One region of the Nocardioides sp. Soil777 genome, then DNA from elsewhere that is predicted to be linked to it. Evidence: predicted binding sites of a transcription regulator. Region 1 holds the regulator's gene; each other region holds the start of a gene.
What was found. Region 1 encodes LexA, which represses DNA repair genes until DNA is damaged. Its sites were predicted from a motif close to TCGAACANNTGTTCGA; they were not measured.
Positions count from the first base shown of each region.

Region 2: ASG88_RS00490 (DUF6504 family protein) is a predicted target of LexA. The motif match lies at 2,305-2,320, and genes of this name have one in related genera.
Region 3: ASG88_RS15905 (HNH endonuclease signature motif containing protein) is a predicted target of LexA. The motif match lies at 3,294-3,309, and genes of this name have one in related genera.
Region 4: ASG88_RS09030 (alpha-ketoglutarate-dependent dioxygenase AlkB) is a predicted target of LexA. The motif match lies at 4,381-4,396, and genes of this name have one in related genera.

Region 1 is NZ_LMSN01000015.1:379,144-386,842, reverse strand. It holds gene nrdR (transcriptional regulator NrdR) at 1-181, opposite strand, end outside; gene ASG88_RS12525 (hypothetical protein) at 576-920, shown strand; gene ASG88_RS12520 (Dps family protein) at 993-1,517, opposite strand; gene ASG88_RS12515 (CAP domain-containing protein) at 1,603-2,613, opposite strand; gene ASG88_RS12510 (DUF6318 family protein) at 2,770-3,387, shown strand; gene ASG88_RS12505 (hypothetical protein) at 3,717-4,265, shown strand; gene ASG88_RS12500 (LysM peptidoglycan-binding domain-containing protein) at 4,663-5,034, opposite strand; gene lexA (transcriptional repressor LexA) at 5,364-6,089, shown strand; gene ASG88_RS12490 (phosphatase PAP2 family protein) at 6,201-7,010, shown strand; gene ASG88_RS12485 (ATP-dependent DNA helicase) at 7,081-7,699, opposite strand, start outside.
Region 2 is NZ_LMSN01000001.1:99,323-107,021, forward strand. It holds gene ASG88_RS00480 (DNA polymerase III subunit alpha) at 1-1,417, opposite strand, end outside; gene ASG88_RS00485 (SAV_6107 family HEPN domain-containing protein) at 1,407-1,865, opposite strand; gene ASG88_RS00490 (DUF6504 family protein) at 1,876-2,223, opposite strand; gene ASG88_RS00495 (hypothetical protein) at 2,389-2,844, opposite strand; gene ASG88_RS00500 (YbaK/EbsC family protein) at 2,904-3,377, shown strand; gene ASG88_RS00505 (DUF4126 domain-containing protein) at 3,377-3,964, shown strand; gene ASG88_RS00510 (phytoene desaturase family protein) at 4,004-5,347, shown strand; gene ASG88_RS00515 (SIMPL domain-containing protein) at 5,349-5,957, opposite strand; gene metF (methylenetetrahydrofolate reductase [NAD(P)H]) at 5,997-6,887, opposite strand; gene ASG88_RS00525 (polyprenyl synthetase family protein) at 6,950-7,699, shown strand, end outside.
Region 3 is NZ_LMSN01000017.1:146,298-153,996, forward strand. It holds gene ASG88_RS15895 (EamA family transporter) at 1-709, opposite strand, end outside; gene ASG88_RS15900 (LysR family transcriptional regulator) at 783-1,667, shown strand; gene ASG88_RS15905 (HNH endonuclease signature motif containing protein) at 1,780-3,135, opposite strand; gene ASG88_RS15910 (sigma factor-like helix-turn-helix DNA-binding protein) at 3,515-3,952, shown strand; gene ASG88_RS15915 (hypothetical protein) at 3,949-4,662, shown strand; gene ASG88_RS15920 (hypothetical protein) at 4,725-5,426, shown strand; gene ASG88_RS15925 (alpha/beta hydrolase) at 5,426-6,265, shown strand; gene ASG88_RS15930 (co-chaperone YbbN) at 6,288-7,226, opposite strand; gene ASG88_RS15935 (GtrA family protein) at 7,297-7,699, shown strand, end outside.
Region 4 is NZ_LMSN01000012.1:325,179-332,877, reverse strand. It holds gene ASG88_RS09050 (hypothetical protein) at 1-219, shown strand, start outside; gene ASG88_RS09045 (GntR family transcriptional regulator) at 216-938, opposite strand; gene ASG88_RS09040 (ABC transporter permease) at 1,002-3,536, opposite strand; gene ASG88_RS09035 (ABC transporter ATP-binding protein) at 3,536-4,291, opposite strand; gene ASG88_RS09030 (alpha-ketoglutarate-dependent dioxygenase AlkB) at 4,418-5,032, shown strand; gene ASG88_RS09025 (hypothetical protein) at 5,046-5,531, opposite strand; gene ASG88_RS09020 (SRPBCC family protein) at 5,559-6,260, opposite strand; gene ASG88_RS09015 (FAD binding domain-containing protein) at 6,265-7,119, opposite strand; gene ASG88_RS09010 (xanthine dehydrogenase family protein molybdopterin-binding subunit) at 7,119-7,699, opposite strand, start outside.

The DNA of each region.
Region 1 (7,699 bases):
CCCGCGTGAAGGGCTCTGTCGCGCCCGAGCGCTTGAGGACGGTCAGCTGCATCTGCTCGACGGTCGTGAACCGCTTGGCGCAGTCGTTGCAGGTGCGGCGGCGGCGGATCGAGCTGCCGTCGTCGGCGACGCGGGAGTCGAGCACACGGGTGTCGGTGTTGCGGCAGTAAGGACAGTGCATGTGCGGGCCTCCCCCCTCGCTCGTCCGGTCGGGTCGTCGGGGCGCGCTGCAGACACCCCTCATGGGGTGTCAACGCCTGTGGACCAGCCGGTGATTCCTGTGGACAAGTAGCCTCTGGCTGTGAGGTCAGCACCCGGTCCCTGTGGACTAGATGTGGAGAACCACAACGGTGTAACTACTAGATGTAGTGGTAACCGTACGTTGGCTCGGGGACATGTGCAAGTGGTTCGAAATGATCATCCGGGGTGTCGCGGGGGGCCTCGGTAAAACCGCAGGTCAGTGCCCTCGAGGGCCTCCAGATCCGGTCCTTGATGGCCCGTTCGGGCGGCGTGTCGGGGGTCATTCCGGGAGTGTTCCGGCCCCACGGCCAGCCGCCATCGGACACAATGCTCCCGTGGCATCTTCGGGGAAGCGGGCAGGGTCGCGGCGTGGCCCTCGCCAGAGCGGCGGGGTCAACAAGACCGCGCTCGCGCTGGCGGTCGGGATCACGCTGTGCGTGGTCGCCTGGGGCTACCTCGTCTACCTGGCCATCGACTTCGGTACGTCGGCCCGCAGCGGCGAGTCCGGGTCCTGGGCGCTCCTGGGGCTGGCCTCGATCGGCGCGATCGCCTGCCTCTTCACCGGGCTGCTGCTGATCGCCCGGCTGATGCGGGCGCTGGGCATCACCGCGCCCCCCGACGAGGAGCCCTCCGATCCCGCTCCCCCGCGTGTCCCGGGCGGACGCAGAGCGGCCCGCTGAGCGGCGTACGACGTGGTGCCGTGCGCGCCCAACGGGCCGGTGCGGTGACGCTCGCGCGTCGGTGCTGCTAGATCACTCGTGCATCGAGCGCGGGATGCTGGCGTTGGCGATGCGGTTCTCGGCGTCGATCATCCAGGCGAGCTGCTCGAGGCGCTCGAGGATGGTGTGGATGATGTCGGCGGACGTGGGATCGGCGGCGTCGACCTCGTCGTGGATGCGGCGGCCGGTGCCGGCGACGGCGTACAGCGCGGCGACGATCGCGTCGACGCAGTCCGCGGTGTCGATCTCGTCGGCGGGGAACTCGCTCAGCGACGTCTTCGCGGCGACGGTGGCGGCGCGGGCGTCGGGGGTGACGTAGACCGCGCGCATGCGCTCGGCGACGACGTCGGAGAACTCGCGCGCGGCGTCGACGACCTCGTCGAGGGCGAGGTGGAGGTCGCGGAAGTTCTTGCCGACGACGTTCCAGTGGGCCTGCTTGCCCTGCAGGTGGAGGTCGGTGAGGTCCACGAGGAGCTGCTGGAGGTGGTCGGCCAGCTGCTGGTCGGCCTGGAACGCCGGGTGGGCGGTGTGCGTGGGGCGGGGGGCGGTCTGGGTCATCGTGAGGTCCTCTCGTCGGGTGCGAGGACTACTCAACCCGCTTTTCTGGAATGGTTCCAGTAAGGGAAGGCTCGCCTCGTCGGGCTCAGCGGGTCCGGAAGAAGCGGACCGTGTACGCCGCGACCTGGCCCGGCACGCCGTCGACGACGATCCCGCTGACCGTCACCCGGGCCGTGCCGACGGGCTTGCCCGGCCACACGCGGGCCGGCATCTCCCAGACGAGGGTCGGCTTGCCGACGCCGTTGTCGGGGGTGCGGAGCTTGATGCCTTTGATGTCTCGCCCTCTGTGGGTGACGTCGACCGTGGCGCTCGAGAAGTCCGTGCTGTCGGTACCGGAGCTGAGCGACCAGCGGCCGCGGGGGTCGAGGCGACTCGGGAACCAGCCCGCCGTCGGCCACGACACCCACTGCGGGTTGGGGGCCGCCTCGTCGAAAGGCGAGCCGAAGAGGTGGGTGACGTTGGCGGTACGGGTGCCGCCGATCCCGACCGCGTCGAGGTAGGGGTAGAGGAGCCAGCGCCGGTGGCCGACGCGGTGGTTGCCGCCGCCCCAATCGTCGAGGTAGGCCTCGATCTTGTCGCTGTTGCTCTCCCGCGACGTGCCCTCGTAGAGGTTGGACTCCCCGGCCGCGTCGTAGCCCGCGCGCGTCCAGCACGGCCAGTCCCGCGGCGGGTAGTGGCTCACCGCGTGCTTGGCGGTCATGATCAGCGCGGCCGCCTGGGCTTCCTTGACCGTGCTGTCGTCCAGGGTGAGCGGGGTCAGGCCGGACATCCGACGGGCGAAGTTGATCGCGTTGAGCTGTCGCTTCGTGGATTCGTTTGCGAGCCGTCCCGGTCGGCACTTCGCGGTGCTGCCGCCGCGCCAGCGCGGCCGGCTCTGCTGCCCACGGACCCACAGGCGCCGGTAGGCCTGCTTGACCGCCGCCTTGCTGCTCGTGTCGATGGACGTGGTTGCTCGGGGGGTGACGGGGCCCGTGACCTCTCCTCCGGGGTGTGCCGGGGGCGGCAGGTCGTCTCCCGTGGCTGCGTTTGCCTGGGCGAGCGGCGCAGCCAGCAGCGGCAGGACGAGGAGGGCGGCGAGCGAGCGGCGTACGCGCATGGTCTGGCCTATCGAGCGATGGGGGTGGCGAGAACGTACTCCCCCGCGGCCCTGCTCGTCGTCCATCGCCGTACGTCGTCGTCCACAGGGCACGAAGCAGGGGTCGATCTCGCGGCGTTCTTGGCTTAGTTTCTGATGCGTCGGCCGCGCTCGGGCATGGATCCGGCGTTCTCGGGAAAGAAGGTCTTCATGAAGCTTGGCCCCGTACGCCGCGCTCTCGCGGCCGCCTGCATCCTGCCGCTCCTGCTTGCCGGCTGCTCCGACGCAGCGCCCACGCCGGAGATTCCCGATCCGACGACCTCGTCGCCCTCGCCGGACGAGACGGAGACGGGTCCGGTGGAGCCGACGCTTCCACCGGAGGCGGAGGGGGACGGGGTGGAGGCAGCGGAAGCGTTCGTTTCGTACTACTTCGACCTGCTGACCTACGCCCAGGCCACGGGTGACACGTCGAAGTTGTCGAACGTGGCGATCGAGGGTTGTGAAACCTGCCAAGGATCCCTCGAGGCCGTCCGTAGGACCTACGAGGCCGGTGGCTCAATCTCCGGGGGAGCGTACGAAGTGACTGCCATTCGAGCTTCGGAGCAGGGCGCCCTCCCGGGCGGGGGCTCCTCATTCGTAGGGCGTGTCAGCGTCGACCACTCCAGGCAGGTCATCAGCGGCAGCAAGGTCGATGGGCTTGACGGCACCTACCCGGCCGGCACCTCCGAGTTCGACTTCGCCGCTGTTATTCAGACCAGCGGCGACTGGCAAATGGCGGATTGGACGCTCCTGTGAACCGCCGCTCTCATTTCCTGCGAGGTCTCGTTGTGGCAGTCGCTGTGACCGCATCGACCATCATGGGCCTGGGTACTGCTACCGCGGGAGACGAGACGGGAACGGGCGCCAACGCGAGTGGTACGGGAGTGGTCATCTTCGGCCAGCAGCAGCAGGAGCCGAACGAGCAAGGTGGGACACAGCAGAGCGTTGCGCAGCCAGTCGACTCCGGCGAGGACGTGAGCCCTACTCGCTGGGTTCTGCAGCCAGCCTGCGACACGGTCAGCGCCTCGGGGTGCATCGCTACGTACATCTGCGAGGACGGCTCGCCCGCTGCGACGTGGTTCCAGTTGGCGGAGAACGGGGATGTCATCGATCAGTACACCCAGTGCCCGGGGGATCCCGAGCCCGCGGAGACCACCCCGACACAGACCGTCGACATCCCCGCTGAGGTCCTGAACGCCTTCAAGCGGGTCGCGCTCCCCCAGTCCACGATCAACGTGCAGCCTCCCGGCGGCGAGACACTGGTCAACCTCCCGACGATCCTGTCCACGAGCGCGGAGAGGCACCAGATCCCGGTTCGCCTCGAGCGGGTCAACGTCGACGTGCTGCTCGAGGTGTGGCCCAGCCGGTTCGTGTGGCACCACGGGGACGACACCAGCCAGGAGACCGCCGAACCGGGCAAGGCGTGGACCGAGGGCGCCGACGTGGGCGACCTGATCACCCACACCTACGCCAAGACGTCCGAGGGACTCGATCTGAGCGTGGACACGACCTGGTCCGCCCAGTTCAGGGTCGTGGGCCAGCCCAACTGGCGACCGGTCGACGGCACCGTGACCATCGACGGCACACCCGTCACCGTTGCCGTCCTCGATGCCAAGCCGCAACTCGTCCGCTGATGCGGGCGCCGGGATGATGGCGGCCCACGAGACCCACCGGGTGGACCACGTGGGCCGCTATGTCCGAGCGACCCGGCGGGGGCATCCGGACGACCCGCGCGCCGACTGCGACCTGCGGTCGTGGGTACCGCAGGTCGTACTCCGCGGCGGGAGTCTCGAGAGGTTCCGCCGACTGGGACCTGCGGTCGTGGGTACCGCAGGTCGTACTCCGCGGCGGGGGCTTCGAGAGGGGTCCGAGAGCGGACTACGAACGGAGTCACTGGGGACTAGCTCGTAACCGCCGCGAGCACCGTGAACACGCCCCGAAATGCCGCAAGGGGCGGGCCCGATGGGCCCGCCCCTTGTCTTCCCCGGTCCCGCCAGCCGGGGTCGAGTCGGCTGGCGGAGAACTAGAAGGTCAGTCGTCGCTGACCGGCACGCGGAGCTTCTGCCCCGCGGAGAGCGCGACGGTGTCGAGCGCGTTGAGGCGCTCGATCTCGCGCATGGTCGTGCGGACGTCACCGGAGTCGGTGAGGTCGGAAGCGATGCTCCAGAGGCTCTGGCCGGGCTCGACCATCACGATCTCGGTGGCCGGAGTCTGGCCGGCCTCGTTGGTGCCGACGGCGACGGAGCCGAGGAAGAAGCCGGCCATGAGGACCAGGGCCAACGACGCCATGAGGACGACGACACGGCCCCTCCGCGTCAGCCGCACTGCAGACCGCGACGACGTGCGGGCGGTCCGCGAGCTGCGGGTCGGGGCAAAGGCGGGCGAGACGGTGATGGTGCTCATGTTGGCCTCCAGGGGAAGAGTCAGCCGGTGGGTGGTGTCGATCGGTTGATCTGGGATCTGTCTAGAGGAAGCCACCGACAACGCCGCCGAGACTGCCGGTGACTTCGTCCGTGGATCGCTCAGGTGTTCGATCGAGCACGTGTTCGACAGTAGAGCGTGTGTTCGAACGACGCAAGGGTCTGGACGAACATTTGTTCGACGTGTCGCAATCGAGTTCCACACGACACGCGGTTCGAACAAATGTTTGAAGTCGAGTCCGCGACAGGACTACGGTTGGCGTCAACGCAGCACGGACAGGCCCAGCAGCAGGACCGCTCAGGAGGAACCCCATGGCCAGCAAGGACCGCAAGGGCAAGGTCGTCGAGATGCCCGACGGCCCCCCGGACGCGACCGGACTCACCCCGCGTCAGCAGCGCGTCCTCGCCACCATCAAGGAGGCCATCGAGACGCGGGGCTACCCGCCGAGCATGCGTGAGATCGGCGCGGCCGTCGGGCTGACCAGCTCCTCGAGCGTGGCCCACCAGCTCAAGGTGCTGGAGGAGAAGGGCTTCCTCAAGCGTGACCCCAACCGGCCGCGCGCGATCGAGGTGTTCCTCCCCGAACTCATGGCCGCCCGCCGCTCCATCTCCAGCGCCGACGAGACCAGCATCGACGAGACCGACATCGGCAACACGGCTCCCCCGGCGACGTACGTCCCGATGGTCGGCCGCATCGCCGCCGGTGGACCGATCCTGGCCGAGGAGCAGATCACCGAGGTCTTCCCGCTGCCCAAGTCGCTGGTCGGCGAGGGCACCCTGTTCCTGCTCGAGGTGTCCGGCGACTCGATGATCGACGCGGCCATCTGCGACGGCGACTACGTCGTGATCCGCCAGGAGCAGACGGCGTCCAACGGCGAGATCGTCGCCGCGATGATCGACGGCGAGGCGACCGTCAAGACGTTCCAGCGCAAGGACGGCCACGTGTGGCTGCTCCCCCACAACGACGCCTACGACCCCATCGACGGCACCCACGCCACGATCCTCGGCAAGGTCACCGCGGTCCTGCGCCGTATGTGACCCACCCCGGCCTCCGGGCCGGTAGACCCCGGGATCCCCTGACACCCGTGTCGGGGGAACCGCGGGGAAAATCCCGATGCGCCCGGGCGCCTCGCCGCGAACACTGGCCGGGTGGCCTCTCTCGTCGCTCCCGCAGTCCGGACCCGTACGGCGCGCACCACCCCGCCGGTCCGTCGGCCCGGCCTGCGCGAGCTCGGGGTCCTCGCGCTCGTCTACATGGGGTACGCCGTCAGCCGGGTGCTGGCGGACGACTCACTGGCCCCGGCGATCACCCGGGCCGCCCGCATCCTCGACCTCGAGCGGACCCTGCACCTCGACGTCGAGGCCGGCCTCAACCGGTGGTTCCTCGAGCACGACACGGTCGGGGTGGTGGCGTCGTTCCACTACGCGAGCGCCCACTACCTGCTGACCCTGGTGGTCGTCGTCTGGCTCTACGTCCGGCACCGGGCGGCGTACGGACCGGCGCGGCTCGCGCTGGTCGGTGCCACCGGGGTGGCGCTGCTCGCCTACCTGGCCATGCCGACCGCACCCCCGCGGCTGATGGACGGCTGGACCGACCTGCTCGCCGTGCACTCGGCCGCGGGCTGGTGGGGCGGCGAGGCGTCGGCCCCCCAAGGGCTGGGCTGGCTGACCAACCAGCTGGCCGCGTTCCCGAGCATGCATGCCGGGTGGGCGCTGTGGGTCGCCCTCGCGGTCAGCCACGTCACCCGGCGACGGGCCGTCGCGGCGCTTGCCTGGGCCCACGCGCTGATCACGGCCGTGGTGGTCGTCGGGACGGGCAATCACTGGGTCCTCGACGTGGTGGCCGGCTGGGCGGTCGTGCTCATCGCCTGGCGGACCGTCGGCCCGCAGCGGGCGTACGACGAGGCTGCCGGCAGCGACGTGGGCGCTCCCTCGTCACACCTGGCCGACCGGCACTGAGAAGGTGTGGCCTGCTCACCGCCCCCGGCGAGGCGCGAGGCAGCAGGCACCAAGAAGCGGGACCCAGCCCTCAGCCCGACGCGAGCCGCGCGAGCGCCTTCCGCACGAGCGCCGGGTCGGTGGTGGTCCACATCGGCGGCAGCGATGCCTTGAGGAAGCCGCCGTAGCGCGCGGTGGCCAGCCGGGGGTCGAGGACGGCGACGACGCCGCGGTCCGTGGTGGTGCGGATCAGCCGCCCGGCCCCCTGCGCCAACAGCAGCGCGGCGTGGGTGGCCGCGACCTGCATGAAGCCGTTGCCGCCGGCCTTGTCGGCCGCCCGCTGGCGCGCGGACATCAGCGGGTCGTCGGGGCGCGGGAAGGGGATGCGGTCGATGATCACCAGCTGGCAGGTGTCGCCCGGCACGTCGAGGCCCTGCCACAGCGACAGGGTGCCGAAGAGGATCGTGTGCGGGTCCTCGACGAACTGCTTGGCCAGCTCGGGGAGCTGGGCGTCGCCCTGGGCCAACGTGGTGAGGTGCGGCAGCGCGGTGCGGACGTGCTCGGCCGCGGCCTCGGCGGCCCGCCGCGAGGAGAAGAGCCCCAGGGTGCGCCCGTCGGCCGCGTCGACCAGCTCGCAGATCTCGTCGAGCTGGCTCTTGACCAGTCCGTCGCGACCGGGCGGCGGGAGGTGGCGGGCGACGTACAGGATG
Region 2 (7,699 bases), on a different contig from region 1:
CCTCGTAGACCTCGAGGCGTCGGGCGGACTCGACGTCGATGTCGATGTCGGGCAGCGATGCGCGCAGCGGGGACAGGAAGCGCTCCATCAGCAGGCCGTGGCGGATCGGGTCGACCCCGGAGACGCCGAGGAGGTAGTTGACGAGGCTGCCCGCCCCCGAGCCGCGGGCGGCCCGGCGCACCCCCATCTCGCCGATCAGGTCGGTGATGTCGGCGACGGTGAGGAAGTAGGAGGCGTAGCCCAGACCCCGGATCAGCTCGAGCTCGTCGTCGAGGCGCTTCCAGATGCGCTGCCGGGGCGCCTGGCCGTAGCGGTGACCGATGCCGGCCTCGCAGCGGGCACGCAGCGTCGCGTGCGCCGAATCCCCCGGCTCCCCCGGCTCGCCCGCCCGGTCGAACTCGGGGAAGTGCACCTCGCCCAGCCCGAGGTCGCCGCGTGGGTCGAGGGCGCACCGGTCGGCCACCGCCCGGGTGCGGGCGAGCAGCCGGCGGGCCTCGGTGTCGCTGTCGTGGGCCAGCCCGGCCATCCGGCACACCTCCTCGGCCACCTCGCGCATCTGCTTGCCGGACTTGAGGAAGCCCTCGGCGTTGGCACGGTCGACGTGGCGGCGGTCGAGCGCCACCAGCCGGCGGGCGGCGTCGAGCACGTCGACGGTCGGGGCGTCGAGGCGGTCGGCGTAGCGGACCGCGTTGGAGAGGACCGTACCCAGGCCTGCCCGGTGGGCGACGCCGGCCATCCGGGCGGCGTGCGGCGAGGTGCCCGGGCCCCACCCTCCCCCGGCGCTGCCCCCGCCGGGGAGGCGATGGGAGACCAGCTCGACGACGAGGTTGTCGCGGGGCACCACCTCGAGCCACGGCGCCAGGGCCGCCAGCCCGAGGTCGTCGCGGCGTCGGACCGCGGCGACCCCGAGCTCGGAGGTCGGGCCGAGCAGCACCATGACGTCGCCGCAGCCGAGGTGCGGGGCGAGCAGGTCGAGGGTGGCCACCGGCCGTCCCCGCTCCCCGTGGAGGTGGGTCTCGGAGACCATCCGGCAGATCGCCGCCCAGCCGGCCTTGCCGCCGGCCAGGAACGTCACCCGGGGCAGGCCCCCGCGGTGGGCCGGAAGGTCACGGTGCGCGCCCCCGCGCACGGGGGCACGCCCCGCACCGGCCGGTCCGGCCGGGGCACCGGAACCAACGGGCGCACCGGGACCGACTGGGGCGACGGCCAGGTCGACGCCCAGGATCGGCCGGATGCCTGCCCGCTGGCTGGCCTGGGCGAACTTGACCGCACCGTAGGTGCCGTCGCGGTCGGTGAGGGCGAGCGCGTCCATCTCGTGCTCCACGGCGCGCTCGACGAGGACGTGCGGGTGCGAGGCGCCGTACTGCAGGGAGTAGCCCGAGGCCACATGGAGATGGACGAACGGGTCAGGCGACACCGCTCTGGCCGGTCGTGTGGCTCACGGCCGCCGGGGCGTGGGGCACCAGCCCGAGCGCCTGCTCGACCACGGCCAGGAACCGGTCGGAGTCGCGGACGAGGTCGTCGGCCTCGCGCTCGGTGACCGCCCGGGTCGACCCGGCCTCGGCCGCCGCGCGCTTGCTCGCGCCGGCGGCGAAGAACCGGGCCCACTCCTCCATCTCGGGGGCCACCTCGGCCAGCAGGACCCAGGCGTTCTTCTGGCGGCGGGCGCGGGGCGCCGGATGGGCCCGCGCTGCCAGCAGGGCGGCAGCCGCCCGCAGGGCCGCCACGTGGGCACAGGCGTAGCGGGTGGGCACGTCGCGCGCCGAGATCGCCTCCTGGAGGGACTCCGCCGCACGGGCGAGGTAGGAGTGGGTGGTCGCCGGCAGCAGGTGCGGGTTGAGGGGTCGGGTCGTCGTGGTCGTCATCTCGTCCTCCTCAGTCCGCACAGCCGACGAGCTGCCAGCTACCGTCGGTCCACGAGAAGGACAGGTCGAAGACGCCGGACCGCTCGGAGCCCGTCGCGCCGGAGCCACGGCCGGCCTCGACGCGCCACAGCTCGCGCTCGACGAGCAGGTCGGTGCCGGTCGAGCCGGTGGTCAGGGTGTCGCCGGGGTCGTCCGAGCCGATCACCGCCCGGGCACCCGTGGACTGCCACCATGGGGCCGTCTCCACCCAGTGGGCCAGCACCGAGCGGACCTTCCACAGGCGTCCGTGCCAGAGGAACTGGTCGGGTCCCTCGGCCTCTCCTCGTCGCACCTCGACGGGGTCGTCGTACAGCCTCATGCGTGCCTCCTCACCGCTCGTCGACCCCGCCACCGGCCTCGGTGGCGATGGGGGTCGAGGTCACCGCCACCGAGGCCGTGTCCGAACAGATGTTCGAACAAGGCCAAAGGTACACGCCCCCACCGACAGCGGGTCAAGAGGCGGACGGAGGTGCTGGGGAAAACCTCAGTGCGCGCGCAGGTAGGCGCTGGTGTCCTTGCGCCAGAGGAAGAACACCAGCGCGGCGTACAGGACCATCGAGACCGCCGAGAGGACCTCCAGCAGCACCGGCAGGTGGTTGAGCAGGCCGAGCGCCGCGACGAGCACCCCGAAGACCGCCATCAGCGTCAGCACCAGCCGCGACCAGCCGTGCCCGTCGACGAGGAACGCCGCGAGCACCACCGCGAGCAGCAGGAAGACCACGAACGAGACCACCGCCAGCGGCACGAACTTCGGCACGATCGCGCTGTCCCGCAACGCGTCGATGCCGCCGGAGGCCAGGATCTCCTGGGCGGACGGGTTGCCCTTGGCCCACGAGAGGATCACCTCGTCGCGCTGCACCCAGGTGAGCAGCGCGGTGGCGGCGCTGAGGAGCACGATGGCGACGAGCACGCGCAGGGCGTGGGCGACGGAAGCGGGCACCTGGCGACGCATCAAGACATTTCCCCTCAGGAGTCGAACGGGTGGCTAGGCTCCCCGGCATGGCGAGCGAGCATCCGTCGGTCATCAATTTTCGAGACGAGCTGACCCGGCGCGGCGGCACCGGTGACGTGGTCATCCTGCCCGATGCCGTCCACACCGCCGCACTCGCCGCGGCCGCGCTCGGCTGCGAGGTCGGTGCGATCGCCAACAGCCTGCTCTTCGACGCCGGTGGCGTCCCCGTCCTCATCCTCACCTCGGGCGCGCACCGCGTCGACGTGGCCAAGGCCGCCGACGCCGTCGGCGTACCCGCCCTGGACCGGGCCGCTCCCGACTTCGTCCGCCGGCACACCGGTCAGGTCATCGGCGGCGTCTCCCCCTTCGACCACCCGACGCCCGTGGGCACCTGGATCGACACCGACCTGCGCCGGTACGACGTCGTGTGGGCCGCCGCGGGCCATCCCGCCGCCGTCTTCTCCACGACCTTCGACGAGCTCGTCTCCCTGACCGGGGCCACCGAGATCGAGGTCGCGTGATGGAGTCCCTCTCCCTCGCCTTCACCGGCGGCTGGGCCAGCGGCATCAACGCCTACCTGGTCGTGCTGGTGCTGGGGATCACCGACCGGGTCGACGACGTGGCCGAGATCCCCGACGTGCTGGCCCGCTGGGACGTGCTGGCGGCGGCCGGCTTCATGTTCGCCATCGAGTTCGTCGCCGACAAGATCCCCTGGATCGACTCCACGTGGGACGCGATCTCCACGGCCATCAGGCCCACCGTGGGCGCCGTCATCGGCGTCCTGCTGGCCGGGGACGCCACCTCGCTCGAGACGGCCGTGCTCGGCGTCGTCGGCGGCGGCACCGCGCTCCTCTCGCACCTGGCCAAGGCCGGCGGGCGGCTGGCCGTCAACGGCTCCCCCGAGCCCGTGTCCAACACCGTGGCCAGCGTGACCGAGGACGTCACCGTGCTCGGGGTCGTGTGGCTCGCCGTCGAGCACCCGCAGCTGGCCGCGGCGATCGCCGCGCTGCTCCTCGCGGGCGGGCTGGTGATGCTGGTGGTCCTCGCCCGCTTCGTGCGGCGGGGCTGGCGGAGGTGGAAGGGCCGCGAGCCGGTCCGCCAGCACTAGGCCGCCAGACCGCCCCGCCCAGGCCCTAGGGTGCTCGCCATGGCGCGCGTGGTGGTGGTCGGTGGGGGGTTCGGCGGGCTCGCCTCGGCCGCCCGGCTTTCCAAGCTGGGGCACGCGGTCACCCTCGTCGAGCAGGCTCCGACGCTCGGGGGTGCCCTGTCGACCGTGACCCGCGACGACGGCTTCGCCTGGGACGCCGGCCCCACCACGACGCTCCTCCCGGCGGTGGTCCGCGACCTGTTCCGCAAGACCGGCCGCCCCCTGGAGCGGGAGCCCGGCGACGTGGACCTGGTCGCCCGCGACCTCGTGCGCGAGCACCGCTTCGAGGACGGCTCCGCGCTGCGGCTGCCGGGCGGTTCGCGAGCAGCACAGCTGGCCGCCTTCGACGCGCTCGGCCCGGGACTCGGCGAGCAGTGGGTCGGCTACGTCGCGTCGTACTCCGACACGTGGGACCTGCTGCGCCGCGACTACCTCGAGCGACCGTGGGACCCCACGCTCGCGCCCCGGGCGCTCACCAACCTGCTGACCAGCCGCGAGGTGCTGCACCGGCGGCTGCGCAAGACCTTCCGCGACGACCGCCTGCGTCTGGTCGCAGGCCACCCCTTCGTCGCCGACGGCCACGACCTGCGCAACGTCCCCGTCTGGCAGGGGGTCGTGTCGTACGTCGAGCAGCGGTTCGGCGCGTGGACGGTCCCGGGCGGCATCGCCACCCTCGGGACGGTGCTGGCCGACCGCCTGGGCACCCGCGGTGTCACCGTCCTGACCGGCACGACCGCCCACGACCTGGTCCTGCGCGCGGGCCGGGTGGCGGCGGTCGCCACCTCGGCCGGCGAGCTCGACGCCGACCTGGTGGTCTGCGCCGTCGACCCGAGGCGGCTGCCGGCCCTGGCCCGCCACGTCGAGCGCACCATGCCCGCGATCCCGCCGGTCGTGTGCCACGTCGGCCTCTCCGACGCCCGCTCCCTGCCTGACCTGCCGCACGAGGTCGTGCTCCACGGCGACCCGATGCTCGTCGTCCGCACCGGTGGCCGGGCCCCGGACGGCGCGGCGGCGTGGACCGTCCTGGGCCGCGGCCGGCTCGCCGAGGACGTCCTCGACGCGCTGGCGCGGCACCGGATCGACCTCCGGGACCGCGTCGTCGTACGGGTGGACCGGTCGCCGCGCGACCTCGTCGACGCGTGGGGCGGCTCGCCGCTCGGCGTGCTGTGGCAGGGGCGTGCCACGACCCGCAGGCGCCTCGGCCCCACCACCCCGGTCCCGGGCGTGTACGCCGCTGGGGCGCACGCGACGCCCGGCTCGGGGCTGCCGTTCGTCGGCCTCTCGGCCGCCCTGGTCGCCCAGGCGATCGGCCCGGCGGACCGGCCCGACCCGAGTCGGCCCTGACTCAGGCGAGCAGCCAGGTGACGGTCACGGCACCGTGGACCGAGGTCTCACCGGGCTCGAGCCGGGCCGTGGCCTCGGCCACCCTGAGGGCCACCGGCGCCGGCCCACCCGGACCTTGCGACCCGCCCTCGGCGATGGCCACCACCTCGCCCAGCGTCGCCCCCGCCAGGGCGGCGAGGTGGGCCGCGTGCGCCCGGGCGTCGTCCCACGCCGCCTCGGCCGCGGTCGCGCGGGCGGCAGAGGTGTCGCCCACGTCCAGGGAGACGCCGTCGACCACGAGGGCATCGCCGACGGCGTGGGCCAGCTCGGACAGCAGCTCGCCCGCCTCCTCGACGGACTCGCAGCGGACCGCCAGCGAGTGGCGTGCCTCGAAGCCTCCCGCGCTGCCCTCGTGGTCGTGACACGGCCACACGCTCAGTCCCGTCGACCCGGGCACCAGGTCACGTCCGCGGGCGACCTCGACCACCCGGTCGGACGACGTCGACACGCCGGACAGCGCCTCGGCCACCCCGGCGGCGCGACACGCGGTCGCCACGCGCACCACGGCCGAGTCGGGCACCACGGTGGCGGTGCCGTGGCCGGTCACGGTGACGGTGCGGGAGGGGTCCATGCGTGCACCGTAGCGATCCCCCGCCCCGTCGGGAGGGAATCAGACGCTGATGCGCAGGGCGGAGAAGATCTCCCGCGTCGCCCGGGACCGGTTGAGCGTGTAGAAGTGCAGCCCCGGGGCGCCGGCGTCCAGCAGGGCCTCGCACAGCTCGGCGGCCATCGCGATCCCCTCGGCACGCAGGCCGGCCGGGTCGTGCTCGTACGGCGTGAGCCGCGTGCGCACCGCGTCGGGCACCGGGTGCCCCGAGAGCTCGGCCATCCGGGAGACCTGGCGCAGGTTGAGGATCGGCATGATCCCGGGCAGCAGCGGGATGTCGACCCCGACCGCGGCCGAGCGCTCGAGCAGGCCGGCATAGTCGTCGGCCGAGAACACCATGTCGGTGATCGCGAACTCGGCACCCGCCTGCTGCTTGGCCAGCAGCACCCGGGCGTCCTCCTCGAGGGACGCGGCCGAGGGGTGGCCCAGCGAGAACGCCGCGACCGCGACGGCGAAGTCACCGCGCCGGCTGGCCAGCTCGACGAGCTCGCTGGCGTAGGACAGGCCACCCTCGGTGGGCGTCCAGTCGGCTCGCGGACCGTCCTCCGGGTCGCCCCGCAGGGCGAGCACGTTGGCGACGCCGGCCTCGGCGTAGCTGTCGAGGATCGCCTCGAGCTCGTCACGGGTGTGGCCCACGCAGGTGAGGTGGCCGACTGGCACCAGGGAGGTCTCGCGGGCGATCCGGCCGGTGATCCGCACGGTCGTGTCGCGCGAGCTGCCGCCCGCGCCGTACGTCACCGAGACGAACGTCGGGTCGTAGGGCTCGAGCTCGGTGATGGCCCGCCAGAGCTGCTCCTCGCCCTCGGCGTCCTTGGGCGGGAAGAACTCGAACGAGAACGAGCGCTCGCCGTCCTCGATGCGCTGGCGCATGCTCCGTCCGCGTCCCTGGATCATGTGCCCAGCCTAGGTTTGCGGCGGGTGCGGGACCGCATCCGTCCACTGGTTAGGCTCCCGGAGTGACCAGCCCGGTGAGCATGCAGTGGGACCCCGCCGACTTCCGTGAGCGGATCCAGAAGGTGCTCGACGCCTTCCTCGACGAGCAGGCCGCCCGCCTCGCGCCCCTCGGCGAGGACGCGTCCCGGCTCATCACCGAGGCCCGCACCAGCGTCCGCGGCGGCAAGCGCTTCCGGGCGGCGTTCTGCTACTGGGGCTACCGCGCGATCCGGCCCGAGGTCCCCGACGAGGATGCGCTCGCCCGCGCCTGCGCGGCCCTCGAGCTGCTGCACGCCAGCGCCCTGGTCCACGACGACTACATGGACGCTTCCGACACCCGGCGGGGCCGCCCGGCGGCCCACCGAGCGTTCGAGGCCGAGCACCGCGCCGCCGGCTGGCGCGGTCGTCCCGACCAGTACGGCGCGGCCGCAGCGATCCTGCTCGGCGACCTGCTGCTGGGCTGGGCCGAAGAGCTGCTGCGCCGCTGCGGGCTGCCCGTCGCGTCCGTCGTACCCGCGCTCGAGGTCTTCGACCTGTGTCGCACGGAGGTCATCGCCGGTCAGTTCCTCGACGTGTCCGTGCAGGCCCGCGCACACGCCGACGTCGACACCGCGATGACCGTGCTGCGCTACAAGTCCGCCAAGTACTCCATCGAGCGCCCGCTGCACGTGGGAGCGGCCCTCGCGGGGGCGACGCCCGCCCAGCTCGAGGACCTGAGCCGCTTCGGCCTGCCGCTCGGCGAGGCCTTCCAGCTGCGCGACGACCTGCTCGGG
Region 3 (7,699 bases), on a different contig from region 1:
CGCCGGACGGCCAGCGCGCGAGCAGCCCGGTGAAGATCCCGTAGCCCACCAGGGACGCCAGCGCGGCGGTGTACAGCGTCGACACCCCGGCCTGCCAGGAGAAGTCGGCGAGCGCCGCCCCGACCACCTCCGGCCCGTCCACCAGCAGCGAGAGCCCCAGCAGCGGCACCGGGACGACCAGGGCGGACCACACCGTGAGTGACAGCCCGCCGGACACGCCCGCGGCCCGCGCGATCACGTTGCCGCAGGCCCAGGACAGTGCAGCCAGCAGGCACAGCACGAGCGCGACGAGCGGGACGTCGCCACCCCTCCCGGCACCGACGACGACGAGGCCGAGGGTGCCGAGCGCCACCCCCGCGACCTGCGAGGTCGTGGGCACCTCGCGGAGCACGCCGGCCGCGATGACGATGGTGAGGACGACCTGCGCCTGCAGCACGAGGGCAGCCAGACCGGGCGGCATGCCGGCAGCCATCGACACGTAGAGGAAGCCGAACTGTCCCAGCGACATGAAGGCGCCCACCCCGAGGATGACCCGCCGCGGCGCGTCGGGGCGGCGGACGAGGAAGACGGCCGGCAGGAGCACCGCCGTGAACCGCACCGCCGCGAAGAGCAGCGGCGGCACGCCCTCCATCCCCCAGTCGATGACGACGAAGTTGAAGCCCCAGATCGTGGCGACCAGGGCTGCGAGGAACGAGTCGCGGAGGTTCACGTGACCCAGTCTGGACGCCATGACGATGAAGCACCAGCAAATGAATATGCGCACGACCTTGTAGCATCACTGCATGATCGATCTCGCCGCGCTCCTCTCGCTCCGGGCGGTCGACACCCACGGCTCCGTGGTCGCCGCCGCCGACGCCCTCGGCTACACGCCCAGCGCCGTGTCGCAGCAGGTGAAGCGCCTCGAGCGGCAGGCCGGCGTACCCCTGCTGGAGCGGGTCGGTCGGGGCGTGATGCTCACCGGTCCCGGACGGCACCTGGTCGAGGCCGGAGGCCGCCTGCTCACGGACCTCGAGGGGCTCGAGTCGTCGCTGCACCGCGACGCCGACCGGGTGGCCGGGCACCTGCGGGTGGCGGCGTTCTCCACGGCGATGCGCGGCCGCGTGGCACCGTCGGTGCGCGCCCTCCTCGATGCCCATCCCGATCTCGGGCTCACGCTGGCCGAGCACGAGCCCTGGGAGACGATCGACCTGGTGGCCTCAGGGCAGGTGGACCTGGGGGTCGTGCACAGCTGGGGCGACGTGCCGCTGGAGATCCCCGACCACGTGGTGGCCTCGGCGGTGGGTCGCGACGTCGCGGACGTCATCGTGCCGGCCGGCCACCGGCTCGCCGACCGCGCCCGCGTCTCGCCCCGCGACCTCGTCGACGAGGCCTGGATCGCCACCCCCGACGGCACGATCTGCCGGCAGTGGCTGCGCCGGATGTACGACGGCACCGGCCGGCTGCCTCGGATCGCCCACGTCGCCGCGGAGTTCGACAGCCACCTCGCGCTCGTCGCCGCCGGGCTCGGCATCGCGCTCGTCCCCCGGCTCGGACGCTCGCCGCTGGGCGCGGACGTCGTCGCCGTCGCCGCACACCGCCCCACGCCCACGCGCGAGCTGATGGTCCTGCACCGTGCGTCGATGAGCGACTCCCCCGCCGTGCGCGCCGTCGTCGCCGCGCTCTCCTGAGCCGTCCGTTCAGGCGTCGCTACACGACCGGGCCGACCGGGCCGACCGGGCTGTCGAGCGCGTGCCCGTGCTCGTGGGACGCCCGAAGACATCCGCCGATACCGCGCTCCTCCTACGTCCTCCTGTGGAAGCGGACACTGCCGTCGGGGAGCCGGGTGGTGTCGTAGTGAGGGTCGTGGATGACGCGGTGGTGGCGGTGGCACAACAGACGAGCGTCGCGAGTGTTCGTGTGACCGCCCTGGGACCAGGGGGTCTCGTGGTGGACGTGGCAGGCACTCGGCGGGAGGTCACACCCCTCGGCGGTGCACCCGCCGTCCTGGAGCGCGATCGCGATCCGTTGCGCGTGGTTGTGGTAGCGGGAGGTCCGCCCGAGGTCGAGGACCTGGGAGGCGCCGCCGAGGACGGCGGGGATGATGCCGGCCTCGCAGGCCAGGCGGCGGGCCTCTCCGGCACTGATGCGGGTGCCGGTGTCCAGCGACGCGGCGGCCAGACCTCCGAGGAGGGTCTCGAACGGCATCGTGACGACGATGGCGGCGTTCGTGCCGCCGCAAGTGGGCAGGGCCGCGGCAGGATAGGTCTCGATCCATTCCACCAGGGCCCAGCCGAGGCGCGTCCCGAGCGGCTGACGCTCGGTGTCCGACCCGCCGGACGGGTCCGCGCCAGCACCGGAGCCACCACCGGCGGTGGGCTGCTGCCGAACGGGGTTGGCCAGGGCCAGGAGCTGCTTGCGAAGTGCCTGGCCTGCAGCGACGGGCAGGGTGAAGCGACCGTGGACCGACCCTCGACCGTCGTCGCGGAGGGAGAGGTGGACCTTGCGGGCCGCAGCGGCCTCCTCGCGGGCCAGCGCGGCGGCCTCGGCGTGCTCACCGACCTCCGGAGCGATGAGGTCCAGCACCCGGCGACCGAGGACCTTGAGGGCGTGGGCGTCATGGTCGCCGGCGAGCAACAGCAGGTGGTCGCGGGCCTGCGCCTTCAGCTCAGCAGGGGCCGGGGCGCCAGTGGGCAGGTCCTGCGGACGGCTGGGAATTGCCTCGACGGCGGCCACGATCACAGCCGCCTGCTCGGCATGCAGGGTCCCGGCGGTCAGGGCGTCCCGCACGGGTCGGTGCAGGTCGTCGCTGAGCTGGCGGCCGAGACGGGCGGTCCGGCCGGCCTCGGGGCGAGTGAGCCGGGTGCGCTGCGCCCACCAGGCGCCGGTGTGCCGGGCCCCGGTGACATCGCCGAGAGCCCGACGATCGGCCTCCCCCACCGCCGTGGCGGTGAGGCCGGCGACGCGCGCGGCGAGGCGGGTGGCGTGGTCCAGCAGACGGGTCACGTCGTCATCACCGAGCGACTCGATCGCGACCCCGGCCAGGGCATCGAGGCCCGCGTCCACCGACGACAGCGCGTCGGTGAGCACCGGCAACGGCGGCACCGGAACGCCCGGGGCACACCAGTCGCCGTCCGACTCGTCACGAGCTGTCGACACCGCGCCACCCCATCGAGGAGATCCACCCCCGACACCCGCGTCGGGGAGAGAGTCCCGGGGCTTCACCCGGGTGCGCACTGGGGCCGGCCACAACCAATGGGGGTCGTGTTCGAGGAGCAGACCATCGCCCACCAGTCGTGCCGGACGCGGCACCCCTATCGTACAAGTGTTCGAAGTGTCGGGCAGTGCTGGATCCACAGGCCCGTCGTCTCTCGAGCCGGACGTCCGCGCTCTCCCGGTCGTCGCGCGGGCACCGTATGGGACCATCCTCGACCAACGGCTGGGACCCGTTGCGGAGAAGTTCCGCGTGACGTGCAACGCCGCGGGCTCCCGGGACGACAGAAGGGGTGTGACGACGACGGACAGGCACGGGCCCACCTTGGGATTCGACGAGGCGTACCAGGAGCACCGGCTGCCCCTCCTGCGGCTGGCGTACCTGATGTCCGGATCGCACGACGTCAGCGAGGACGTCGTCCAGTCGGTGTTCACCTCGGCGCACGAGCGCTGGGACCAGATCGAGAAACCACTGCCGTACCTCAAGCGGGCCGTGGTCAACGCCGTCAAGGACGGCCAGCGCCGCCGGCTCCGCCTCCTGTCGAGGCCGTCCGAGCGACCACCGGTCGTGCTTCCGCCCGAGGTCGACGAGACCTGGGCCCACATCGGGCGGTTGTCGTGGGTCCAGCGCGCCGTCGTCGTCCTCCACTACTACGAGGACCTGCCCCTGACCGAGGTCGCAGCCGTCCTCGACCGTCCCCCGGCGACGGTGCGCTCCGACCACCGCCGCGCCCTCGACAAGCTCCGGAAGGCCCTCGCATGAACGCCACCCACGACGACCAGGACCTCGAGCAGCGCCTCCGCAGCAGCCTGCGCACGGTGGCCGACGCTCTCACCGAGGACGCCCTCGCGACCCCACCCACGCGAGCCCCTGCACGGCCGTCACGCCGCGGTCGACGCGTCGCCCTCGGTGTGGCCGCGCTCGCGGTCCCCGTGGCCCTGGCGGCGGGGGCATTCGTGCAACAGGGGCCCGAGTACGTCGACACGATCGCCCCCGAGCGGATCGTGATGACCGGTTCCGTGGACGGCAGCAGCTACCTGCTCGTCGAGTCGGACCGGACCGATGCGTGCGGGCGACCGGTGACCGGAGTGGAGCTGGTCGAGGAGCGGGAGAACCTGCTCGGCAGCGAGTGGAACACGTCGGGCTACGAGTACGGCGAGCACGTCGAGCGCGACTGCGGAGGTGCCGTCATCGACACGTCGCGCTACCTCGAGGACCCGGCGCTGTTCACCGACTCCGGAGTAGAGGTCGGGGACTCGTTCGTGTGGGTCTATGCCGTCCACCCCGACGTGGACACGGTGCGGATCACGGCCGGCGACGACACCACGAACCTGCGTGTCTACGACGTCGACGGAGCCGGATACGCCCCCTTCGAGATCCCCGCGGGCCTCGAGGAGTACACCTCGGAGCTGCTGATCGACGGACAGGTCGTGACCGGGTCCCGGGAGGAGCAGACCGTGCCGCGCCGTTGAGGGAGCGCGGTCGCGTGACGGCACGCGCCTACCATCGGTCCCACCGACGGGGAGGGGCGACGATGCGACGTGCCACGACCGCGCTGCTGGGCGCGGTGACCGTCCCGCTGCTCCTGGGGGCGTGCGGGACGGGGAGCGACGACACGAGCGACGCCGGGACGGCGAGCGCTTCCACCACGCAGCAGCCCGCCACCCAGAACCCCACCGCCGACAGCCCGACGAGCGACCCCACGACGGAGCCCACGACACCGAGCCCCACGACGGAGGCCCCCACACCGACGCCGACGACGAGTCCCACGGAGGACGAGACCGACGGAGATCCGGCGTTCCCCACGGACACGTCGACGCAGTTCGCGGAGAGCTCCGGCGAGTGGGACCTGGTGCTCACCGACGTGCGCGTGGGCGGGCACGAGGGCTTCGACCGGATCGTCCTGGAGTTCACGGGCACGGGCGTCCCCGGCTGGTCGGTGGGCTGGGTCGACAGGGCGCGGCTCGACGGGAGCGGCGAGGCGGTCGACCTCGACGGCGACGCGACCCTGGACGTCTACGCCTCCGGCACCACCTGGCCGGCCGACGGCTACTACGACGGACCCCAGCGACTCGAGCACGACGGCGGCGAGGTCGACGACGTGTACGTCGGCGGGACGTTCGAGGGCTACACGCAGGTGCTCGCCGGGATCGACGGCCCTCCCTCCCCCGTCCGGGTGTTCGCGCTCCCCGACCCTCCCCGCCTCGTGGTGGACGTCTCCGACAGCACCGACTGATGGTCCACGAGCCGGAGCAGACACCGGAGCCCGTACGACGCCGCCTCGGCCGCCGCGGCCTCCTCGCGGCCGGAGGCGTGGTCGGGCTCGGGGCACTGGGCTGGCAGCTCGCTCCCCCGTCCCTGACCGAGCGCGTCGAGCTCAGGCTCGGCATCGAGCCGGAGGTGTTCGTGCCCGACGCCCCCGAGGGCATGGTCCGGGTCGAGCGGGTGACGTCGCAGGCGATGGGAGACCTCGACCTCTTCACCGCGGTGCCGGCCGGTCACGGCGAGGGCGCGGGCCTGCCGGTCGTCGTGGTGCTCCACGGCTCCAGCGCCTCGGCGGCGCAGCTGCAGGGCTTCGGCCTCGGCCGCTTCGTCACCGCCGCCGTCGAGGCCGGGACACCGCCCTTCGTGCTGGTCGGCACCGACGACGGGCCCGCGGGCTGGATCCCGAGCGGGGACGCCGACCCCCAGCGGATGCTGCGTGACGAGCTCCCGCGCTGGCTCGGGCAGCGGGGCTACGCCGCCGACCGGCGAGCACTGTGGGGCTGGTCGCGGGGAGCGTACGGCGCCCTGCGGTTCGTCGCGGAGGAGCCCGACTGGGCGGCAGCGCTGGCCCTCTTCAGCCCGGCCCTCGGCCCCGACGACCCCGCACTCCGCGACCTCGACGCGCTGGCCGACATCCCCTGGGGCCTGTGGTGCGGGGAGTGGGACCCGTTCCGCGATGGGGCGGTCGCCCTCGCCGAAGCCGCCCCGGCCGCCCCCGACCCGTGGGTCGGCGGCGACGGCGGTCACACCCGGGCCTACTGGAACGCCCACACCCTGGAGATGCTGGACCGGCTGGTCCGGGAGCTGTAGCCGGCCGGCGAGGAGGCGAGCCTCAGAAGAGCGCGGAGGCCAGGTTGCGACGCCCGGCGAGCACCCGCTCGTCGTCGTTGCCCACGGCCGCGAAGAGGCCGAGCAGGTGGTCGCGGGCCCTGGTCCGGTCGGCGTCCGAGGTCCGGGCGACGAGCGCGACGAGCCGGTTGAACGCGTCCTCGACATGACCACCGAGCAGGTCGAGGTCGGCGACCAGGGTCTGGGCGTCGACGTCGTCGGGCGCGTCGGCCGCGGCGGCCCGGGCCGCGTGCAGGTCGGCGCCCTGGGTGCGCTGCAGGACCTTGGCCATCGCCAGGCCGGCGGCCGCCTCGGTGTCGGCCGGGTTGGCGTCGACGAGCTTCTGGTACTCCGCGACGGCCAGGTCGATGTCGCCCTCGCCCAGCGCGTCCTGCGCCGCGGCGTACCGCGGGTCGACCTGCGGCTCGTCGTCCTCGCCGGCGGCGGGCGCGGCCGAGCGGGGCTGGTGCCGGCCCGAGATGCCCTGGGCGGTGAGCTGCTGGCCCAGCTGCGCGAACAACGTGGTGAGCTCCTCGCGCGACAGCGCACCGGGGATCGGCTGGGTCACCGGACGGCCGTCGAGCACGACGAGCATGAGCGGGACCTGCGGGATCTGCATCGCCTGGGCGATCTCGGGGGCAGCGTCGATGTCGACGAGGCCCGCGAGCAGCCGACCCTCCTGGCCCTCGACGACCGCGGCCACGTCGGCGGCGTACGCGTCGCTGCCCGGCGCCTGCGTGGCGCTGTGGAAGACCAGCACGACGGGCGCCGTCATGGACTCCTGCAGCATCTGCTGGAAGTTGTCCTGCGTGACGCTGACGGAGTACGACGAGCCGCCCGCGGCGCCCGTGGCCGGTGCCGCACCCGCGGGGGGTGAGGAGGCCGACCGCTGGAGGCCGGAGAGGTCGATGGCACCGGGACGGGAGAAGGGCTGCTGCGTCATGGGCCCATTCTCCCCACACAACCTCGGGGTTGGTCGAACGGGCACCCCACGAGCCGCATATCCTCCTCGCGTGACCGCTCTCGGGAGGACCCTCGAGCGCCACCGGCACAACCTCGTGCTGCTCGGGCGGTTCGCCGCGGTGGGCGCCAGCGGGGTGGTCGTCAACCTGCTCGTGCTGGTGGCGGTGAAGCGGCTCGGGCCTCCGTTCGAGGACGCCCTGGTGGGGATCCCGGCCAGCGAGTTCAACGTCCGCTGGTACCACGTCTACTCCACGGTGGCCTTCCTCGTCGCCAACCTCTGGAACTTCCAGCTCAACCGCAGCTGGACCTTCCGCAGCGCCGGGCACTCGCGCTGGTGGCGCGAGTACTGGCCGTTCCTCGCCGTCGGGCTGGTCGGCCAGGCCGTCGGCCTGGCCCTGCTCACCGTGCTGCTGCACCCGGGCTCACCGCTGGCCCTGCCGACCTCGGTGCTCG
Region 4 (7,699 bases), on a different contig from region 1:
ATCCTGGCGGCGCCGGAGGAGCGCTACCGGGAGTACACGCACGGGGTCCGGCGAGAGTACGCCAGCGTGGGCGACGAGGACTTCGCCGTGGGCCGGGCGGCGGTGCTCCGCGACCTGCTCGACGGCCCGCGCCTGTTCGCCACTGCCGCGGGGGCGCGGCTGTGGGAGGGGACGGCACGCGCCAACGCGACCGCCGAGATCAGCAGGCTCGAGGCCTAGGAGTCCCCGCCGAGCTGCACGTAGACGGTGTAGCGGTCGGGGCGGTAGACGGTGCGCGAGACCTCGACCGGCTTGTCGCCGAGCAGCCCACGGCGGGAGTGACGGAGCACCGGGGCGCCGACCGTCAGCTCCAGCAGCCCGGCCTCCTCGGCGTCGGCGCCGTCGGCGCAGATGGAGTCCTCGGCCCAGTTGGGACGCAGGCCGCGGACCTCGAGGGCGTCGTACAGGCTGGTGGGCATCCCGCTCTGCAGGAAGCCGGGCAGCAGCACCTCGTTGAGGTAGGCGTCCTCGATGCAGACGACCTGCTGGTCGGCGCGGCGCAGGCGCTTCCAGTGGATGACCGCGTCACCCGGCGTGATGGACAGCGCGCGGGCGACGCCCGGGCCGGCCTGCTCGCGGCGGGCGAGGAGGGTCTGGGACTCCGGGAGCATGCCGCGGCGCCGGATGTCCTCGGTGAAGGAGGTCAGCTGGCCGATCCGGTGGCGCGGCTGGGCGACGAACGTGCCCCGGCCGGGGACCCGCTCGAGGAGCCCCTCACCGACCAGTGCGTCCAGCGCCTGGCGCACCGTCATCCGGGCGACGCCGAACTGGGCGACCAGCTCACGCTCGGAAGGCGCGGCGGTGCCGGGCTCTGCAGCGGCGAGGAGGTCCCGGACGTACTCCCGCACCTGCACGTGCTTGAGGCTGCGCTCGGCAGGCCTGACGTCCACGGTGTCCACGCTAGGAAGGGTAAGTCGGACCGGAGGGTCGTGAACACGTTTTCGACAAGCGAATGGTAAAGGTCAGTCGGTGCTGATGGCCTTGAGCACGTCCAGCCGGGCCGCCCGACGGGCCGGCAGCAGCGCGGCCAGCACCCCGATCACCAGCGAGACGACGAGGAACATCACGAGCTGGCCGACCGGCACGTCGATCACCTCGAGCCCCTCCTCGCGCAGTGCGTGCATGAGCGCCACCCCGAAGCCGATGCCCATCACCACGCCCAGGACGGCGCCCAGGACAGCGATCACCACCGACTCCAGCGTGACCATCCGGCGCAGCTGGGCCCGGCTCACCCCGATCGCCCGCAGCAGGCCGACCTCGCGGGTGCGCTCGATGATGGAGAGGGCCAGCGTGTTGACGATGCCGAGCACCGCGATCAGCAGCGCCAGCCCCAGCAGGGCGAAGATCATCAGGACCAGCTGGTCGATCGGCGCCCGCTGCTCCTCGGCGAACTCCTGCTGGTCCTTGACCGTGACGATCGGCAGGTCGGCGACCAGGGCCTCGAGGTCGCCCTGCACCGCCGCCGAGCCGTCGGTGTCGATGATGAGGAAGTTGTCGGCGTCGCGGTAGCCCGCGTCGATGAGCGTCTGGGGCGTGGTGACGGCCGGGAAGATCAGGATCGGGTTCTCGGCGTAGATGCCGACCACCTCGAGGTCGCGCGGCCCGTCGGCGAGCACGACGTCGTACGTGTCACCGACCGCCAACCCCTCCTCGCCGGCGTACTCCTCGTCGAGGATCACCGTGCCGTCGCGCAGCGCGCCCGCGGAGCCGTCCACCATCGTCAGGTCGATGCCCTGCCCGAAGGCCGCGGGGTCCAGCGCCGCCACGCCCTGCGAGTCCTCCCCGGACCCGGTGATCGCGAAGCGCTGCGCCCACACGTGGTCGACGCCGTCGACCTCGGCCATGTCCCGCGCGACGCGCGGCGAGAACGGCTGGCCGAAGAGCGAGCTCACGACGTAGTCGCCGACGAAGTTCTCCTCGATGGTCTGGTCGACGCTGGCCTTGGCCGACGCCCCCACGATCGCCATCGTGCAGGCCAGCGAGAGACCGATCATGAGCGCCGAGGACGTGGCCGTCGTACGACGCGGGTTGCGCAGGCTGTTCTGTCCGGCGAGCCGGCCCACGGTCCCGAAGAGCCGCGCGTAGACCCACGCGGCCGCCGCCAGGAACGGGTGGCTGATCACCGGGCTGGCAGCCGCGACGCCGAGCAGGACGAGGAGGATGCCACCGCCGACGAACCAGCCGGGACGCGGCACCACGTCCATGAGGCCGGCGGCGAGCGCGGCCCCGCCCGCGACGATCATGGCCACGCCGACGACCAGCCGGCGGTGCAGCGACGACTCGGGCATGGCCACGTCGTCGCGCATCGCCTGGATGGGCGCGATCCGGCCGGTCCGGTGGGCGGGCAGCCACGCGGCCACCATGGTCACGACGATGCCGACGGCGTACGCCGCGAGGACGGTGCGTGGGGCGACGATCAGCGGCTGCCCCGACAGGTCGAGGCCGAACTGGCCGAAGAGGGTGCGGATGCCCATCGCGAGCAGGATGCCCAGCCCGAGGCCGATGGTGGAGCCGACGGCGCCGAGGACGAACGCCTCGACCATCACCATCCGGGTCACCTGCCGCTTGCTGGCCCCCAGTGCGCGGAGCAGCGCCAGCTCGCGGCTGCGCTGGGCGACCAGGATCGAGAACGTGTTGACGATGAGGAAACCGCCGACGACCAGCGAGATGCCCGCGAAGATCAGCAGGAAGGTGGTGAGGAAGCCGACCGCCTCCTGGATCGCGCTGGCGGCCTCGTCGGCCGCCTCGTCGCCGGTCACCGCCTCCACGCCGTCGGGCAGCCGCTCGGTGACGCTCGCCGCGAGCTCCTCCTGGCTGGTGCCCGGCTCGGCGGTGACCCAGATGTCGGTGAAGGCGTCCTCACCCTCGAGCAGGAGCCGCTGCGCCGTCCGGGTGTCGAAGGCGGCGAAGGTCGCCCCGTTGAGCGAGCCGCCCTCGGGGAAGCCTCCGATGCCGACCAGCGTCGGGCGCAGCACCGCCTGCTCGCCGCTGGTGACGAGGTGGACCTCCTCGCCGATGGTGTAGCCCGCCTCGCCTGCGGTCTTCGAGTCGAGCAGCACCTCGCCGGCCCGCTCCGGCTCGCGGCCGCCGATGACCGACATCCCCTCGAGGTCGTGGCCGGCGGGGGCGTCGTTCCAGTTGGCGCCGATGGCCGGCGGGCCCTGGCCGCCGACGACCTTGTTGTCCTCGTCCACGACGAAGACGCCGAAGGCGGTCACGTTGCCGTCGACGCGGGCGGCCCCCTCGACGCCCTCGAGCTCGCCGACGAGCGAGGAGTCGACGGTGCGGGCGGACGGCTCCGACTCCCCCGAGGCGCCGACCGGGCGCACGACGACGTCGCCGACCGTCGAGGCCATCAGCGCGGTGAAGCTGCGGCTGAGGGTGTCGCTGAAGACGAGGGTGCCGACGACGAACGCGACGCCCAGCACGATCGCGAACGTGCTCATCAGGAGCCGGACCTTGCGGCCCAGCAGGCTCTTGAGCGCGGTGCGGAACATCAGTCCGCCACCGGGGCACTCATCCGGGCCATGACCTCGAGGACGCTGTCGCGGTCGGGGTCGCGCAGATCGTCGACCACGCGGCCGTCGGCGAGGAAGACCACGCGGTCGGTGTAGGACGCCGCCACCGGGTCGTGGGTGACCATCACGATGGTCTGCCCGTGCTCCCCGGCGCTGCGCCGGAGCAGGTCGAGCACCTCCGCGCCCGACTGCGAGTCGAGGTTGCCGGTGGGCTCGTCCGCGAAGACGATCCGCGGCCGCCCGGCGAGCGCCCGCGCCACGGCGACGCGCTGCTGCTGGCCGCCGGAGAGCTCGTTGGGCCGGTGGCCCAGGCGGTCGCGGATGCCGACGGTGTCGATGACCGAGTCGTACCACTCGCGATCCGGCTTGCGCCGCGCGATGGACTGCGGGAGCAGGATGTTCTCCTCCGCGGTCAGGGTGGGGACCAGGTTGAAGCTCTGGAAGACGAAGCCCACCTCGTCGCGCCGCAGCCGGGTGAGCTCCTTGTCCTTGAGCCCGCTCAGCTCCCGGTCGCCGATCCACACCTCGCCCGACGTCGCGTTGTCGAGGGCCGCGCAGCAGTGCATCAGCGTCGACTTGCCGGAGCCGCTCGGGCCCATGATCGCGGTGAACTCGCCCTCGACGAGGTCCAGGCTCACGTCGTCCAGCGCCCGCACCATCGCGTCGCCGGAGCCGTAGGTCTTGGTGAGGTTGCGCACCCGTGCCGCGACGGGTCGGTCCCCGGTGGTCGTCATGGTGGAAACGATCCCGCACACCTCCAACTCGTCGCTACCGGGTATCCCCCTGAGCCGCCCCCGACACCCACCCGGACACGCGTGCACCTACGAACACCTGTTCGACCACGGGTGTATCGTCGTCGCGTGGACTTCCAGTCGACGCTCTTCGACACGGCCGAGGTGCCGGCCGTCTCCCCGCTCGCCCCCGACCGCCGGGTGCTCACCCGCGGCGCGTGGATCGACGTGCAGCGCAACTTCCTCGTCGCCCCCGACGACGTGCTCGCCGCGATGGCCGCCGACGTGCCGTGGCGGGCGGAGCGCCGACAGATGTACGACCGGGTGGTCGACGTCCCGCGCCTGGTCCACACGTACGCCGTCGGCGAGGCGCTGCCGCACCCGGTGCTGACCGAGGCCCGCGAGGCCCTCAGCGCGCACTACCTCCCCGAGCTCGGCGAGCCGTTCGTGACCGCCGGGTGCTGCTACTACCGCGACGGCCGGGACTCCGTGGCCTGGCACGGCGACACCATCGGCCGTGGCCGCACCCAGGACACGATGGTCGCCATCGTCTCGCTGGGCGACCCGCGCCGGCTGGCCCTGCGCCCGCGCGGCGGAGGCGACTCGATCGCGGTCACCCTGGGCCACGGCGACCTCGTCGTCATGGGCGGCTCGTGCCAGCGCACCTGGGAGCACGCCGTCCCCAAGGTGGCGAACGCCGGGCCGAGGATGTCGGTGCAGTTCCGCCCGCTGAACGTCTTCTGAAGGCGGCCGGCACTCAGCCGGCGTACGCCTCGTCGTAGAGCCCGGCGAGGAGGTCGTCCTTCTCGGCGCTGAGGCCGCACAGGCTGACCTGTCCGTCGCTGGCGCTGACGAGGTAGGTGCCGCCCTCCTGGAAGTCGACGGCGAGCAACAGGTCGACGATCTCGCGGCTGGGCGTCGAGACGCGCACCCGGTCGGTCTCGTCCTCCCCGGCGTACCAGGTGTCGACGTCGAGCGTCGCGGTCCCGTCGCCGACCTCGGTCACGGTGCCCTCGAAGGCGGTGTCCTGGGTCTGGAGCAGCTCCACGCTCGGGACGGCGCACCGGGCGTCGGCGGCGGCGGGCGTGACCTCCAGCGAGGTCACGCTGCCCTCCCCCGAAGTCACCGGGGTGACCTCGGTGGAGGGGTCGGGGCCGTCGACCCCGCGACCGCAGGCGCCCAGGAGCAGGGCGCCCGTCAGCACGGTCACGGCCAGGCCAGCGGTCCCCCGCGTCGTCCTCATGCCCTCAGATTCCCACACCGGGCAAGATCACCGGCGCAGCAGCCTCCACAGCAGGGCGAGGACCACGAGCGCGCCGACCCCCTGCTTCCAGTAGGCCCGGGCGAGCACGGGCAGGACCGCGCTGCCGAGGTCGAGCGCCTCCGGCTGGGCGGGCGGCTGCTGGGGCCGCGGCGGCGGGACCGGCCGCGGAGCCGGAGGGGGAGGCTCCGCGGCCGGAGGACCGTCGTCGACCGCCGCCGCGGGGGCGGCGGCCGCCACCGGCTGCGGTACGTCGTCCGGCTCGTCGCCGGCGGTCAGCCGCTGCTCGAGGCAGGCGACGAACTGGCCGAGCAGCTTGTCCGACACGTCCTGCATGACTCCGCGTCCGAACTGCGCCGGCTTGCCGGTGATCGCCAGATCGGTCTGCACCGACACGTCGGTGGAGCCGTCCGCGTCGGCCATCGAGACCGTGACATGGGCGCCCGCCGTGCCGTTGCCGCGCTTGTCCTTGCCCTTGGCGTCGACGACGAAGCGCTTGGCCTCCTCGTCCTTCTCCACGAAGGTGCCGCTGCCGTTGTAGACGAGGGCGATCGGACCGAGCTTGACCTTGACCGACCCGGCGAACGAGTCGCCGTCCGCCGAGGTCACCTGGGCACCGGGGAAGCACTCCGCCACGGAGGCGATGTCCTCGAAGTGCGCCCACGTCTCCTCGACGCCGGTCGGGACGGTGAAGCGGTGTGTCAGCTCCATCCGCTCACGCCCCTGCGGCGGCGAGCACGGCGCGCCGGGTCAGGACCTTGGCGAGGTGGGTGCGGTAGTCGGCGGCACCGTTGAGGTCGGAGGGCGGGTTGGTGCCCTCGGCGGCACGGGCCGCGGCCGTGGCCACGGCGTCCTCGGTGGCGGGCTGCCCGACCAGCGCCTCCTCGACCGCGCGGGCCCGGAGCGGGGTGGAGCCCATGTTGGTCAGGCCCACCCGGGCCTCCGCGATGGTCCCTCCCTCGACCCGCACCGCAGCGGCGACGGCGACGATCGGCCACTGGTGGGCGACGCGCACGAACTTCTCGTAGTGCGCGCCCCACCCGGTGTGCTTGGGCACCCGGATCTCGGTGAGCAGCTCACCCTCGGCGATCGCGGTCTCGAAGAGGTCGACGAAGAAGTCGTCGGCCGCGACCGTGCGGGTCCCGCCCGGGCCGGCGATGACGAACTCGGCGCCGAGCGCCAGCGACGGGGCCCCCAGGTCACCGGCCGGATCGGCGTGCGCCAGCGCGCCGCCGATCGTGCCGCGGTGCCGGATCTGGGCGTCGGCGAGCTGGTGCTCGGCCTTGACCAGGAGTGCGGCGTGCTCGCCGACCAACGGGTCGTGCAGCACGGTGTGGTGCGTGGTCATGGCGCCGATGACGAGGGCGTCGCCGTCCTCGCGGACGCCGCGCAGCGCCTCGATGCCGCCGAGGTCGATGACCACCTCGGGGGCGTTGAGCCGCATCCGCAGCACCGGGAGCAGGCTCTGCCCGCCGGCGATCACCTTGGCGTCGTCCCCGTGCTGGGCGAGCGCCGCGAGGGCGTCCTCGACGCTGGTGGGCGCGAGGTACTCGAACTGGGTGGGGATCATCAGCTTGCTCCGTCCGTGCGGTCCGTCGTGCCCTGCATGCCGGTGGACTCGTCGAAGTGCGGCATGGCCGCCCCCTCCGTGTCCGTGGTGCCGCTGCCACCCACGTCGTGGATGGCACGCCAGACGCGCTCGGGGGTGCACGGCATCTGGATGTCGTTGATCCCGAGGTGCCGGATCGCGTCGACGACGGCGTTGACGACCGCCGGGGTCGAGGCGATGGTGCCCGCCTCGCCGACGCCCTTGGTGCCGAGCGTGTTGGTGGTCGAGGCGGTCGAGTTGTGCTGCACGTCGAAGCTGATCGTGTCGGCCGACGTGGGCAGCAGGTAGTCGACGAAGGAGCCGGACACCAGGGTCCCCGAGTCGTCGTACACCGCCTCCTCCCACAACGCCTGGGCGATGCCCTGGGCGAGGCCGCCGTGCACCTGGCCCTCGACGATCATCGGGTTGATGACCGTGCCGATGTCGTCGACGCAGCTGTACTTGCGCATCAGCACGCCGCCGGTCTCGGTGTCCACCTCCATCGCGCACAGGTGCGTGCCGTGGGGGTAGTTGAAGTTGACCGGGTCGTACGTCGCGTCGC